3 regions of the Photorhabdus heterorhabditis genome follow, and region 1 is predicted to be linked to each of the others. Evidence: predicted binding sites of a transcription regulator. Region 1 holds the regulator's gene; each other region holds the start of a gene.
The links. Region 1 encodes LexA, which represses DNA repair genes until DNA is damaged. Its sites were predicted from a motif close to TNCTGTATGTACATACAGNA; they were not measured.
Positions count from the first base shown of each region.

Region 2: the regulator LexA is predicted to act here: its motif matches at 2,525-2,544, upstream of sulA (SOS-induced cell division inhibitor SulA).
Region 3: the regulator LexA is predicted to act here: its motif matches at 1,915-1,934, upstream of uvrA (excinuclease ABC subunit UvrA).

Region 1 covers NZ_LJCS01000018.1:6,626-10,846, reverse strand. Annotated here, with positions in the region: gene plsB (glycerol-3-phosphate 1-O-acyltransferase PlsB) at 1-1,406, opposite strand, end outside; gene AM629_RS08555 (diacylglycerol kinase) at 1,535-1,906, shown strand; gene lexA (transcriptional repressor LexA) at 2,026-2,631, shown strand; gene zur (zinc uptake transcriptional repressor Zur) at 3,040-3,549, opposite strand; gene AM629_RS08540 (DUF1266 domain-containing protein) at 3,769-4,221, shown strand, end outside.
Region 2 covers NZ_LJCS01000003.1:130,361-134,581, forward strand. Annotated here, with positions in the region: gene yccS (YccS family putative transporter) at 1-1,662, shown strand, start outside; gene AM629_RS02320 (TfoX/Sxy family DNA transformation protein) at 1,714-2,316, opposite strand; gene sulA (SOS-induced cell division inhibitor SulA) at 2,564-3,088, shown strand; gene AM629_RS24950 (hypothetical protein) at 3,434-3,556, shown strand; gene ompA (porin OmpA) at 3,801-4,221, shown strand, end outside.
Region 3 covers NZ_LJCS01000032.1:12,817-17,037, forward strand. Annotated here, with positions in the region: gene uvrA (excinuclease ABC subunit UvrA) at 1-1,725, opposite strand, end outside; gene AM629_RS12190 (single-stranded DNA-binding protein) at 2,085-2,630, shown strand; gene AM629_RS12195 (reverse transcriptase domain-containing protein) at 3,246-4,221, shown strand, end outside.

The DNA of each region.
Region 1 (4,221 bases):
CCAAAGTTCACATAGCCTTGTCCCAGATTACGAAGTTTACGTAAACCACGTATCATCTGGAAAAAGCCTTCTTTTTCTTTAGTTGCGCCACGCAGTTCTTTCGCGTAGGTAGCAACTTCCATCACATGCTCGTAACCAATATAAATTGGAATGATCGTGATTGGACGTGATTCACCTCTCAACAATGCTTGTAACGTCATGGTCAGGGTGCCCGTTTTGGGATCGAGCAAACGACCAGTTCGGGAACGACCGCCTTCCATAAAGTATTCGACAGAATAACCGCGTGCAAATAACTCACCCAGATATTCACGGAATATCGTGGAGTAGAGTTTGTTACCTTTGAAAGTACGACGGATAAAGAATGCACCCAAACGGCGGAATATCGGTCCTGCCGGCCAGAAATTCAGGTTGATGCCTGCGGCGATATGTGGCGGCACCAAGCCTTGATGATAGAGTACATAGGAAAGTAGCAGATAATCCATATGGCTACGATGGCAAGGAGCATAAACCAGCTCGTGACCGTCCTGTGCCAGACGACGGACCCGCTCAGCATTGTGAACGTTGATCCCCTGATACAGACGGTTCCAGGTCCAACCAAGTACGCGTCCTGACAGTCGTAGAGTTTCATAAGAAAAATTAGCAGCAATCTCTTCCATGATGTTGATAGCATTCTGTTGAGCTTTCTCATGTGAGATTTTCTTGGTACGAACCTCATCGGAGACGGCTTTTTCTATTGCTTTCGACGCCAATAACTTATTAAACAGCTCTTGACGAACAGGTAGGCGCGGACCTACTGCCGCCAGACGCTGACGAGAATAGTGCATCCGTGCCACACGAGCCAGTTTATGGGCAATCGTCTTGTCAGTACCATGCTCAGTCGCCATATAGCGCAGAGATACTGTATTGGAAAAACGTACAAAACTATCCCGGCCCAGCCAGAGAATGGCAAAGAATTTCTGGATACCATTCAGTAACCGTAGATATGGGGTGCTTTGCCCTTCACGTCCGGGTGAACGGCCAAACATGACAGAAACTGGCAGCATCTGAATATCCAGGTTTGGATTATTGCGATGCAAATCCAGATAATCATGGAAAATTTTTACAGATTCTTGCTTTGGTGCGTAATAACGGAATACGCGTGGGCCATTATCAATAAAAACATAACCGGGAAGTTCAGTGTCACCTACCTCCAGTGGATTTAAAGGGTCTGGCAGATCCTGCTCCAGGCATTGCTGACGTAATGTCAGTAAGTCTGCTTTGGAGTGATACGGCAACACGTACAAGATTGGACGTGTAGTATCGAGCCGCAATTCAGTGATGGGATCTGTAGGAATAAGTTTGCTCTTTACCAGTATTTTTAGTGGTAAATTCAATAATTTATAATATATTTTACGCCAACCTGACATAAATAACTAAAGCCTCTTGTTAGCAATAGGTCGCAAGCATACCAGAAACAGTTGTTGAGATCTGTTGAGTTAAGACAATAATAAACATGAAAAGTGGCAAACAACTTCATATAGGATGTGAGCAATTTATGAAAAATCAATCCGTGGGACTGACCCGTATTATTAAAGCAACAAGATATTCGGTGAAAGGTATTAAGGCTGCATGGCAGAATGAAGCTGCTTTCCGGGAGGAAATAATCGTAGCAATATTGGCTCTGATTGTTGCCTTTTATCTGGATGTCAGCGTAATTGAACGTATTTTACTGATTGGTTCAATTATGTTGGTCTTGATTATGGAAATTCTGAACAGTGCTATTGAGGCGATTGTTGATCGTATTGGCAGTGAGTTCCATGAGCTATCCGGTCGGGCGAAAGATATGGGTTCTGCGGCAGTCTTTTTGACGATTATTCTGGCATTAATTATCTGGAGTACAGTTCTTTGGCAGTTTTTCATGGGTTAATTTCGATTAATCATCGATCAATGTATTATAATTGGCTGATTTTCTGTCCTGACAGGTTCCCAATTGCTATTTACCTGTATATACTCACAGTTTGACTGTATAAACAAACAGGGGGCGAAGTGAAAGCACTTACTGCAAGGCAGCAACAAGTTTATGACTTAGTGCGTGACCACATTTCGCAAACGGGTATGCCGCCAACGCGCGCTGAAATTGCATCACATCTTGGCTTTCGTTCACCGAATGCGGCTGAAGAGCATTTAAAAGCGCTGGCTCGTAAAGGGGTGATAGAGATTGTTGCCGGGGCGTCCAGGGGTATCCGTTTGCTGCTTGAAGAATCTGGTTTACCGTTGATTGGTCGTGTTGCCGCAGGTGAACCACTGCTGGCACAGGAGCATATTGAAAGCCATTATCAGGTTGATCCTGCATTGTTTAAACCAAATGCAGATTTCCTGTTAAGAGTCAGCGGAATGTCTATGAAAGATATTGGAATTATGGATGGTGACCTGCTGGCTGTGCATAAAACACAGGATGTTCGTAATGGGCAGGTTATTGTTGCCCGTATTGAAGATGAAGTAACGGTAAAACGTTTTAGACAGACTGGGAATAAAGTTGAATTGCTGGCAGAAAACTCAGAGTTTAAACCAATAGTTGTTGATCTACGTGATCAAAACTTAACAATCGAAGGGTTGGCGGTCGGAGTGATTCGTAGCTGTGGCTGGATCTGATAGTAATATATTAAGTCACTGTTTTTTGAGTGATGATCAGGACATTGTAATATTCCGGCAGAATCATGTTATTGAATGTATCATTACGATTGTCTTAAACGTGATTCTGCGGTTGTCTTTTTATCCTGATAGCTGATTTGTAGCAAAATTAAGAGTCTAACTCAGTAGGTGTAATTATTGCGGCTGTTCTTGTGAATGAACAGTGAATACAGACAGCACAGCAGAATGGAGCGTACACAATTGGAGTGTACACATAGTAATAATATGCGAGGATGACTCGCTTCGTTCACCTTTCTGACCGTATTAAAGTGCATGCAAAAACTAAAGCTTTTGTCTGAGTATTGCCCGGGTTCATTTTTTTGCAACCAGTGGCAAATAAAGTAGCCTATTGGGATAAGTACTGACTGCTTATTTCTTTTTTACCTCAATGCTGTGGTCATGTTGGCATTCATCCCGTTCAGAGCAAGATTCAATCTCTTCACAAGGTGAACACAATCCGTGAGCTTCAATTACTGTATGACGTAAACTGAATCCGGCAGTTTTTGCTAATTGTTGAATAGCAGATTCAACGGCACCGCCATCCCGTTCTGAAACCGAGCCGCAGCGGTCACAAATAAACATCGCTGAGGTGTGGCTTGGTTGTTCAATATGGTGGCACAGCACATAACTGTTGGTAGATTCTATTTTATGAATAAATCCCTGTTCTAGCAGAAATTCCAGTGCTCGGTAGACGGTTGGGGGTTTAGCTTGTGGTTCTGCTGCTCGCAATAAATCCAGCAAATCATAAGCACTGATTGCTCCAGGTTGCTCTGAAATCAGACGTAAAACTTCAAGCCTCTGTGGGGTAAAGCGGACTCCCCGAGCCTGGCAAATAGCTTCCGCCTGTTCCATTAACTTTTTTTGATTAACGAGTTCCATTGCGCCCCTTACAACCAGCATGATGACAATGTTGTGATGTTATCATGTTTCTACGATAGAAAATATTATCCAGAAAAGTTCATCGAGATTGTCCCCTGATAGAGTTAATTTGGTTAAATTGGTACTTAGCCACAAAAATAATGTTTCTTTGAAGTTTGTGATAACACAGATAAGAATTATCATGTATGACAGGTAATTTCCGAAAAGGAATCATTTGTGATGAAAAACCTTTTACAAAATCAGCCTCATTACAGACAGTTCCCTGTTAAAGGTTATCAGATAATAAAGAATATTATCTGTGAGAGAAGAAAATCTCCTTTTATGCGTTTTTTATATTCAGTCATTAATATTCTATTTTTGATTGCGATATGTATGGGGATTATATTATCTGTAGCAATTATATTATTAATAATAGGTGATGTATCTTTTCCAGATGAAGACTATTTACTTTTGGCTAAGGTAGGAAGTGTAGCATTATTGGTAGTAATGTTACTGTCTGTCATTATTTATCGTATTATTAAACGTCCTGAATGGGAGCAACGGCGTTACTATCAACAAGCGGGTTTATCTCTTTTACCGGAAGAGAAGCGTCAGGTATTGCGGTTGAATATTGTCAGTGACTATTGGTTCGGTTTTTGGAGTGAAACTTTGGAACATTATCCTTTACAGTCA
Region 2 (4,221 bases), on a different contig from region 1:
CTGTTTCCTATTCGCCCGTTACAAGACAACCTAGCGCGTTGTTATCAGCAACTTTCAGCTTATCTTAATGCCAAAGCCAACTTGTTTGATCCCGATATAGAAGAGGGATACCAGCAATCTGTCGTTAACGTAGCAATGGCAAACAGTACTTTGGTAAATACGCTAAATCAAACCAAAGCCTCTTTATTAACCCGTCTGAAGGGAGAGCGTAGTCAACGTGGAACTCGTCACACGCTACATTATTATTTTGTCGCACAGGACATTCATGAACGAGCGAGTTCAGCTCATGTAAGGTACCAGAGCCTACGGAATGCTTTCCGTTACAGTGATGTCCTGTTCCGGTTTCAACGTCTTCTTTCCATGCAAGCCCGTGCATGTGAACACGTTGCTCAGTCAATTCTTTGGCACAGGCAATATCAGCACAATCCACGTGTTGAACGTGCTTTCAACTATCTGGAAAGTTCGCTGCAACAATTGGGGGAACAACAAAAACATAGCCTCAAGATCACCGCGTTATACAATCTACTGAAAAACTTGCGTGCGATCGATGCACAACTAGCCGGTATTAGATCCGGGCAGGACAATCTGACTAAAGAAAGAAAAGATGAAACTCAACTATCTGATGAACCACTAACTGGTGTGCGCGATATCTGTCTAAGGATCAGCCGTCACCTGACTCCACAATCAGCCCTATTCCGTCATGCAATCCGTATGTCTGTTTTACTGTGCAGTAGCTACGCTATGATTCAGTTGCTGGATTTACAACGTGGATATTGGATTTTACTAACCAGTTTGTTCGTTTGCCAACCTAATTACAGCGCTACCCGCCGCCGTTTGGCTCTGAGAATAATAGGAACTGTTGCCGGGGTATTAATCGGCTTACCAATCCTCTACTTCGTACCATCTATTGAAGGGCAATTGGTACTGATGATCATCTCTGGTGTACTGTTCTTTGCCTTTCGTAATATCCAGTATGCACACGCAACCTTATTTATCACGCTGCTGGTATTATTGTGTTTTAATTTGTTAGGTGAAGGTTTTGACGTCGCATTACCAAGAATTTTTGATACATTTATTGGTTGTGGTATCGCCTGGTTAGCAGTGAGTTTCATCTGGCCAGACTGGAAATTCCGCCAATTATCACAAGTAATCAGCCGGACAATGAGTACTAATTGCCGCTATCTTGATGCCATTTTAGTCCAATATAATCAGGGAAAAGACAATGGATTGAGCTATCGAATTGCCCGCCGTGATGCCCACAATAGTGATGCAGAACTAGCATCAGTTATTTCAAACATGTCTGCCGAGCCGAAAAGTTATCAAACCTCCCAAGAAGAAGCATTCCGACTACTGTGCCTAAATCACACAATGTTGAGTTATATCTCCACGCTGGGAGCGCACCGGGATAAATTGGATAACAAAGTTATTCTAGATATTCTTAACGACGTTATTTGTTATGTTGATACAGCATTAAAACTAGCATCAATAGATGATGAAAGAATTAAACAAATACCTGTCAATATAGTGAAAAAAATTGAACAAGCCTTGGTAGAAGGAAACAGTAAAGAGCAATTAGTATTGCAACAAACAAGTTTATTAATAGAGTTGCTACCTGAAATTGTTAACCATATTAAACAAATTAACCAGTTAGAACCCCATTAATATACTGGGGCAGTTAGCTGCCCCGTTCATTTAACTGTTCACGATAAAAATCTAACAGGACAACTCCTTGTGCCAGCGTAATAAGTCATTACGAATTTGTACCGGTAAAACGGCTGAATGACATCCTTCAATTGCACCAGCCAGAGCAAGTAACAAACTAACATTAAATTTTCTTTTATATTGATGCAGTTTTAAATAACTGGCTTTCGCACCTAACAACCGTAAATCTTCAACTTTACATATTCCTACTTTCCATAACTGACGCTCAAGAGACATTCCAAGATTAGGTAAATCCTTTAAGCGCGCTGGTATTTTCTTTTTACCCACCACTTCAATCAATGAGTAGTGATAGGCTAAATGTGTATATTGAGACAACAATGCTTGATCTTGCCAAAGTGATTCACCAACCTGGTAATAACGCAAAGTTACAGGTATTCCTCTTTTCGAATAAATATAGTTTTTCATTCCTCTGGCTTTGAACAATACTTCAGCATGACTATTTCCCCGTAAATATAATTCTCCATCAGCAATAATAGCGAACATAACCCCGTCAGCCAGCAGGCTGTAGCCGCCAAACTGCGGTTTCCTTGTCAATCTTCCAAACGAAGAAAAACCATTTTTGAGTTGAGTAAAACGTACCTCAGACAAAAACATACAGATCGCTCCATGAGTTTAGTGCAAATAAGTCTCTTATCCATAGATTTGTCCCAGCTATCAGTAAAATAGATAAGAGGAACAAGTAATTAAAAACATACGCAATCCAATTTTTTCTGCCAATGATTAAATGAACTTAAAGCGATTTATAATCAATATTTGCGAAGCCCTTTGAAAAAATAGACTTGATCTTAGACTAACATAAAGATACTGTATGTTCATACAGCATCTTGTGGCGAGGTTCATTATGGGCATTCAATCATCTTGGGTTTACTCTTCTAAACATCTGTCAACAGAAAGGCAGCCATCACGCTCTTCCCCTACACAAGATAATTCAGTGGGAGGTGGTGGTATAGTGAGTGAATTGATTTATAGTGATAACCAATCTGTCATTAACCATATATTGCTACCTCTATTACGTGAATCAGGGAATGAGTCTCGCTGGCTGCTATGGGTGAGTCCACACAAGAAACTAAGCCGCCAATGGTTAATTAACTCTGGATTACCTTTAGATAAAATTGTTCAATTAAATCACATCAACTCCATTACAACTGTAGATGCAATGGAAAGAGCACTAGCGAGTGGTAATTACAGCGTAGTACTTGGCTGGTTACCTAAGTTATCAGAAAGAGATACGGTAAAATTGCAGTCTGCGGCGCGAAAAGGTAACGCATTGGGCTTTATTATGCGCCCACAAAATGTGAATAAAGGAACCAACTGTACTGAACTACAATCAAATTTACTAAAAATTCATTCCATTTACTATCATTGACCAAAACCAAGAATTATCTCAATATCCATAGCACAAAATAACCAATTTTGACCAAAAAACACTGATCACAATTAAAATCAATTAATTAATATAGGATTAGTTGTAAAGAATAGTAAAGTTTTTTTTAAATTATACATTACCTTTTAATTTTTTTGCGCTATTAATCAATACCCACTTGTAACTTTTTAACTTCGTTGTAGACTTTACACCATTAAAGATTACTGTGCTTAGTACCCTTGTATTGTTTGGTTAACTGGTTTGACGAAAGTGCAGTATTCTTAAACTGAGTTTTTTAATCAATATGGCTAATAGCCTATCTCAGTAGATGTAAGTAATAAGTAATTAATGCGTGCCGTTTTTGTGAATGTATGGATAAATAGTGAACATGTACAGCACGCAGAATATCAGGGCGTACATGCAGTACGAGAAGTTGAAGTTCGAGTACTACTCAAGTTCGTTCCTGAATAATTACAAAGAATGGCAAATGTATACCCAATAGATTTCAAGATGTATCGCGACGGCAAGGGAACAAATCCCCGGGAGCATAGATAACTATGTCATAGATAACTCTGTGACCGGGATGAGTGAGTGCAGCCAACAAAGAGGCAACTTGAAAGATAACAGGTATAAATAGCCAATTGGGATAGGCAGTAAGTAAAAAGGCTCCCAAAGCCAATTGCCTATTGGGTGATGATAATAACGAGGCGTTAAAATGAAAAAGACAGCTATCGCGGTAGCAGTGGCAGTGGCCGCTTTCACAACTGCAGCGCAAGCAGCTCCAAAAGACAACACTTGGTATACTGGTGGTAAATTGGGCTGGTCTCAATACCATGACGTAAACTTCTACGGTAACGATTATACCAATGCAATCGGTAATGGCCCTACGCACAAAAACCAGCTAGGCGCAGGTGCTTATTTGGGCTATCAAACCAATCCATATCTCGGCTTCGAAATAGGTTATGATTGGTTAGGCCGCATGCCTTACAAAGGTAGCGTAAACAATGGTGCCTTCAAAGCTCATGGTTTCCAACTAGCGACTAAACTAAGTTATCCAATTATGGATGATCTGGATGTCTATACTCGTTTGGGTGGTATGGTTTGGCGTGCAGATTCCAAAGCAACCTACGGCGCTA
Region 3 (4,221 bases), on a different contig from region 1:
GCCTTCTGCGACGATTTCGCCACCATGCACACCGGCACCGGGGCCGATATCAATGATATGGTCGGCAGCGCGGATTGCATCTTCATCATGTTCAACCACAATCACGGTATTTCCCAAGTTGCGCAAGTGGATCAGTGTCTCCAGCAAGCGTTCATTATCCCGCTGATGCAATCCGATAGAAGGTTCATCAAGTACATACATCACTCCCACCAGACCGGCACCAATTTGGCTGGCAAGGCGGATACGTTGAGCTTCACCACCGGACAGCGTTTCGGCAGAACGGGAAAGTGTCAGATAATTCAGACCAACATTAACCAGAAATTTCAGACGGTCGCGGATCTCTTTCAGTACTTTCTCAGCGATTTGTGCACGTTGACCGCTGAGTTTGAGATTTTGGAAGAAGTTCATCGCATGGCCGATACTGAAATCTGAAATCTCCGGCAGGGTTGTATTCTCGATAAATACGTAACGTGCTTCTTTGCGCAAGCGGGTTCCGTGGCAGGAGATACATGAGCGATTACTAATATATTTTGCCAGTTCTTCACGAACAGCAATGGATTCCGTTTCTTTATAGCGGCGTTCCATATTATGCAGTACACCCTCGAACGGATGGTTGCGTACTGTGGTATCGCCACGGTCATTGATGTATTTAAATTCGATAGATTGTTTACCAGAACCGTACAACACCACTTTCTGAATACTGCTGCTCAGGGAGTTGAAAGATGCTTCAATATCGAATTTATAATGTTCTGCCAGTGAACATAGCATCTGGAAATAGTAGAAATTACGGCGATCCCAGCCACGAATCGCACCACCGGCGAGAGAGATATCACCATTCTGAATCACTCTGTCAGGATCGAAAAATTGCTGAATGCCTAAACCATCACAAGTTGGGCAAGCACCGGCTGGGTTGTTAAAAGAGAACAAGCGAGGTTCCAGTTCACTCATACTGTAGCCACATGTTGGACACGCAAAGTTGGCGGAGAAAATCAGTTCCTCAGCCTGAGCGTCATCCATATCGGCGACAATGGCTGTACCGCCTGAAAGCTCCAGAGCGGTTTCAAAAGATTCCGCCAGACGTTGCGCCAGATCGGCGCGAACTTTAAAACGATCAATGACCACTTCAATGGTGTGTTTCTTCTGTAATTCCAGTTTTGGTGGATCGGATAAATCACAGACCTCGCCATCAATGCGCGCGCGGATGTAACCTTGTGCTGCCAGATTATCCAGTAATTTAGTGTGTTCGCCTTTGCGCTCTTTTACAATCGGTGCCAGCAGCATCAAGCGATTACCTTCTGGCAGTGCTAATACATTATCTACCATTTGGCTAACAGTCTGAGCTGTCAATGGAATATCGTGATCAGGGCAGCGAGGTTCACCTACTCGGGCAAACAGCAAACGTAGATAATCATGGATTTCGGTAATTGTCCCCACGGTTGAACGTGGGTTGTGGGAAGTGGATTTTTGCTCAATGGAAATGGCCGGGGATAATCCTTCAATATGATCAACATCGGGTTTCTCCATCAGTGACAGAAACTGGCGCGCATAAGCTGAAAGCGATTCAACATAACGGCGCTGCCCTTCTGCATAAAGGGTGTCAAATGCTAGAGAAGACTTACCTGAGCCGGACAAACCCGTGATAACGATCAGCTTGTCTCGGGGAATTATCAGATTGATATTTTTGAGATTATGGGTGCGTGCGCCCCGAACTTCGATGTTATCCATGAACTATTTCCCGGATGATTCATACGTGCATATACCCGTCATCTTTCAAGTTGCCTCTTTGTTGGCTGCACTCGCTCACCCTGGTCACAGAGTTTGCTATGCTCCCGGGGATTCACTCCCTTGCCGCCGCGATGCATCTTGAAATCCATAGGGTATATAATAATAAGTGAGTTATTATTACACAGAGTTGACTGATTAGATATACAGTATTTAAGTGAAATAATGTAATAAGTACAGTATGAAAGTACGGTAAGCTTCGCAAAGTCCACTTTAAAGTGGTCACGTTTCATTTTTAGCGTCGCATGTTAAACTGCGTTGCTTAATAATTGTAGAAATTCATTTCATCAGGAGTATTCCCAATGGCCAGCAGAGGCATAAACAAAGTTATTCTAATTGGTAATCTGGGGCAGGACCCTGAAGTCCGCTACATGCCAAACGGCGGCGCAGTTACCAACATTACTCTGGCGACTTCTGAAAGCTGGCGCGATAAACAAACCGGCGAGATGAAAGAGAAGACTGAATGGCACCGGGTGGTTTTATTCGGCAAACTGGCAGAAGTTGCGGGTGAATACCTGCGTAAAGGCTCGCAGGTTTATATTGAAGGTTCCCTGCAAACTCGCAAATGGCAGGATCAGAACGGCCAGGATCGTTACACCACTGAAGTTGTGGTAAACATGGGTGGTACCATGCAAATGTTGGGTGGCCGCGCTGGTGGTAATTTCCAGGAGGGGCAACCACAAGGGGGAAGTTGGGGACAGCCACAGCAACCACAATCACAGCAGCCACAATCACAACCACAACAGGCTCAGCAGTTCAGCGGCGGCGCTACTTCTCGTCCAGCTCAATCCTTTGCTCCACAGAGCAATGAGCCGCCAATGGATTTTGATGATGATATTCCTTTTTAGGTGCGCCGTTTTTGCTTTGTAAATCAAGTGGTTAATTTAATTTATTGAGTTAATCATAGGCTGTTGGAGTGCCTATTGCAAGCCTGACTTATCCTTATCCAGTAATGGGTTTGAACCTTGAAAGAGGAAGGGGAGTGCAGCATGTCAGGAAAAGGCTGGTTGCGGGGAAATAACCTACTTTGCGCCAGCCATTGCAAGTCCCATATGGTTAAGCCTGATTGGTTGAATCATAGTTCATAGTGGGTTTCGGGATGCCTTTGACTCACGGTTATTCAGGAGTCATACCAATATTTATAGTGGTTATCATTAGAAGGCCACTATATCCAACAATACTGGCACCTGCTCGGTGAGAGTGGTAATTGAACGTAAGTGGAACCTAAGTGGGACGTACCTTGACTACAAAGAAATACGGGATTATCTAAGTTGGTTAAGTAATTAACCAATAAGGTAACGGAGACTCCATAGTACCCAACGTAACTCTGTAATGGAGTGGCAATTGGCTGGCCAATCTGAAAAATATATATAAATCGATAAGTAATTATCGGTGAAATTATATTCGTAAGGGGGAAGGGAGTCAGTTGGAACTATACTAAAAGAAGCGAGGTTCGATAGTCAGTGCTATCACAGAGAACACTCAATGCTTTAAGTGGTATAAACAAAGCCAGCATACAAGGTTATAAGATCAGGAAACTGCATAAAATTATGTGCAGCAATAAAGATCTTTGGGCGCAGGCTTATGCCAATATTTATTCCAATCGGGGAGCTATGACGAGAGGAGTAAATAATAATACGATGGATGAAATGAGCGTCAATAGGATCGTAAGTCTTATTGAAACTATTAACTCAAACACGTATAAACCCGAACCTTGTAGGCGCATATACATACCTACAGATGCCCGAAAACCAAATGGGAAGAAACGCCCATTAGGTATTCCTACTGGAGATGATAAATTAATACAGGAAGTAATGAGAATGTTATTGGAAGAAATCTATGAACCGGTCTTTAGTGACTGGAGTTATGGATTCAGGCCAAAACGTTCCTGTCATTCTGCATTAAAAGAAATCAGAAACAGTTGGAAAGGAACAAAATGGGTATGTGATGTTGATATCAAAGGTTACTTCGACAATATTGACCACGATTTATTGCTGAAATTTTTGAGCAAGCGGATCGCTGATAACAAATTTCTGGCGCTTCTCAAGAAGTTCCTGAAAGCTGGCTATCTGGACAATTGGCATTACTTTGGCACCCATAGCGGGACACCACAAGGTGGGATTATTTCCCCTATCCTTGCCAATGTATTCCTCCATGAACTTGATGATTTTATGAGTAATAAAATCAAAGAGTTTGGCAAAGGAGAACGAAGGAAACCCAATCCCATATACAAAAGAGCACTACAGAATCGGGCAAATCGTATTAAATGGATCAGGCAAGGATTCGGAGCTTCTGGAATGCCTGCTGATGAGCAGAAAATCCAAAAATGGAAACATGAAGCGGATGAACTGGAGGAAAAACTGCGCACACTACCCAGTGTTATTATGGATGATGCTGAATTCAAAAGAATGCGGTATGTTCGATATGCTGATGATTTTC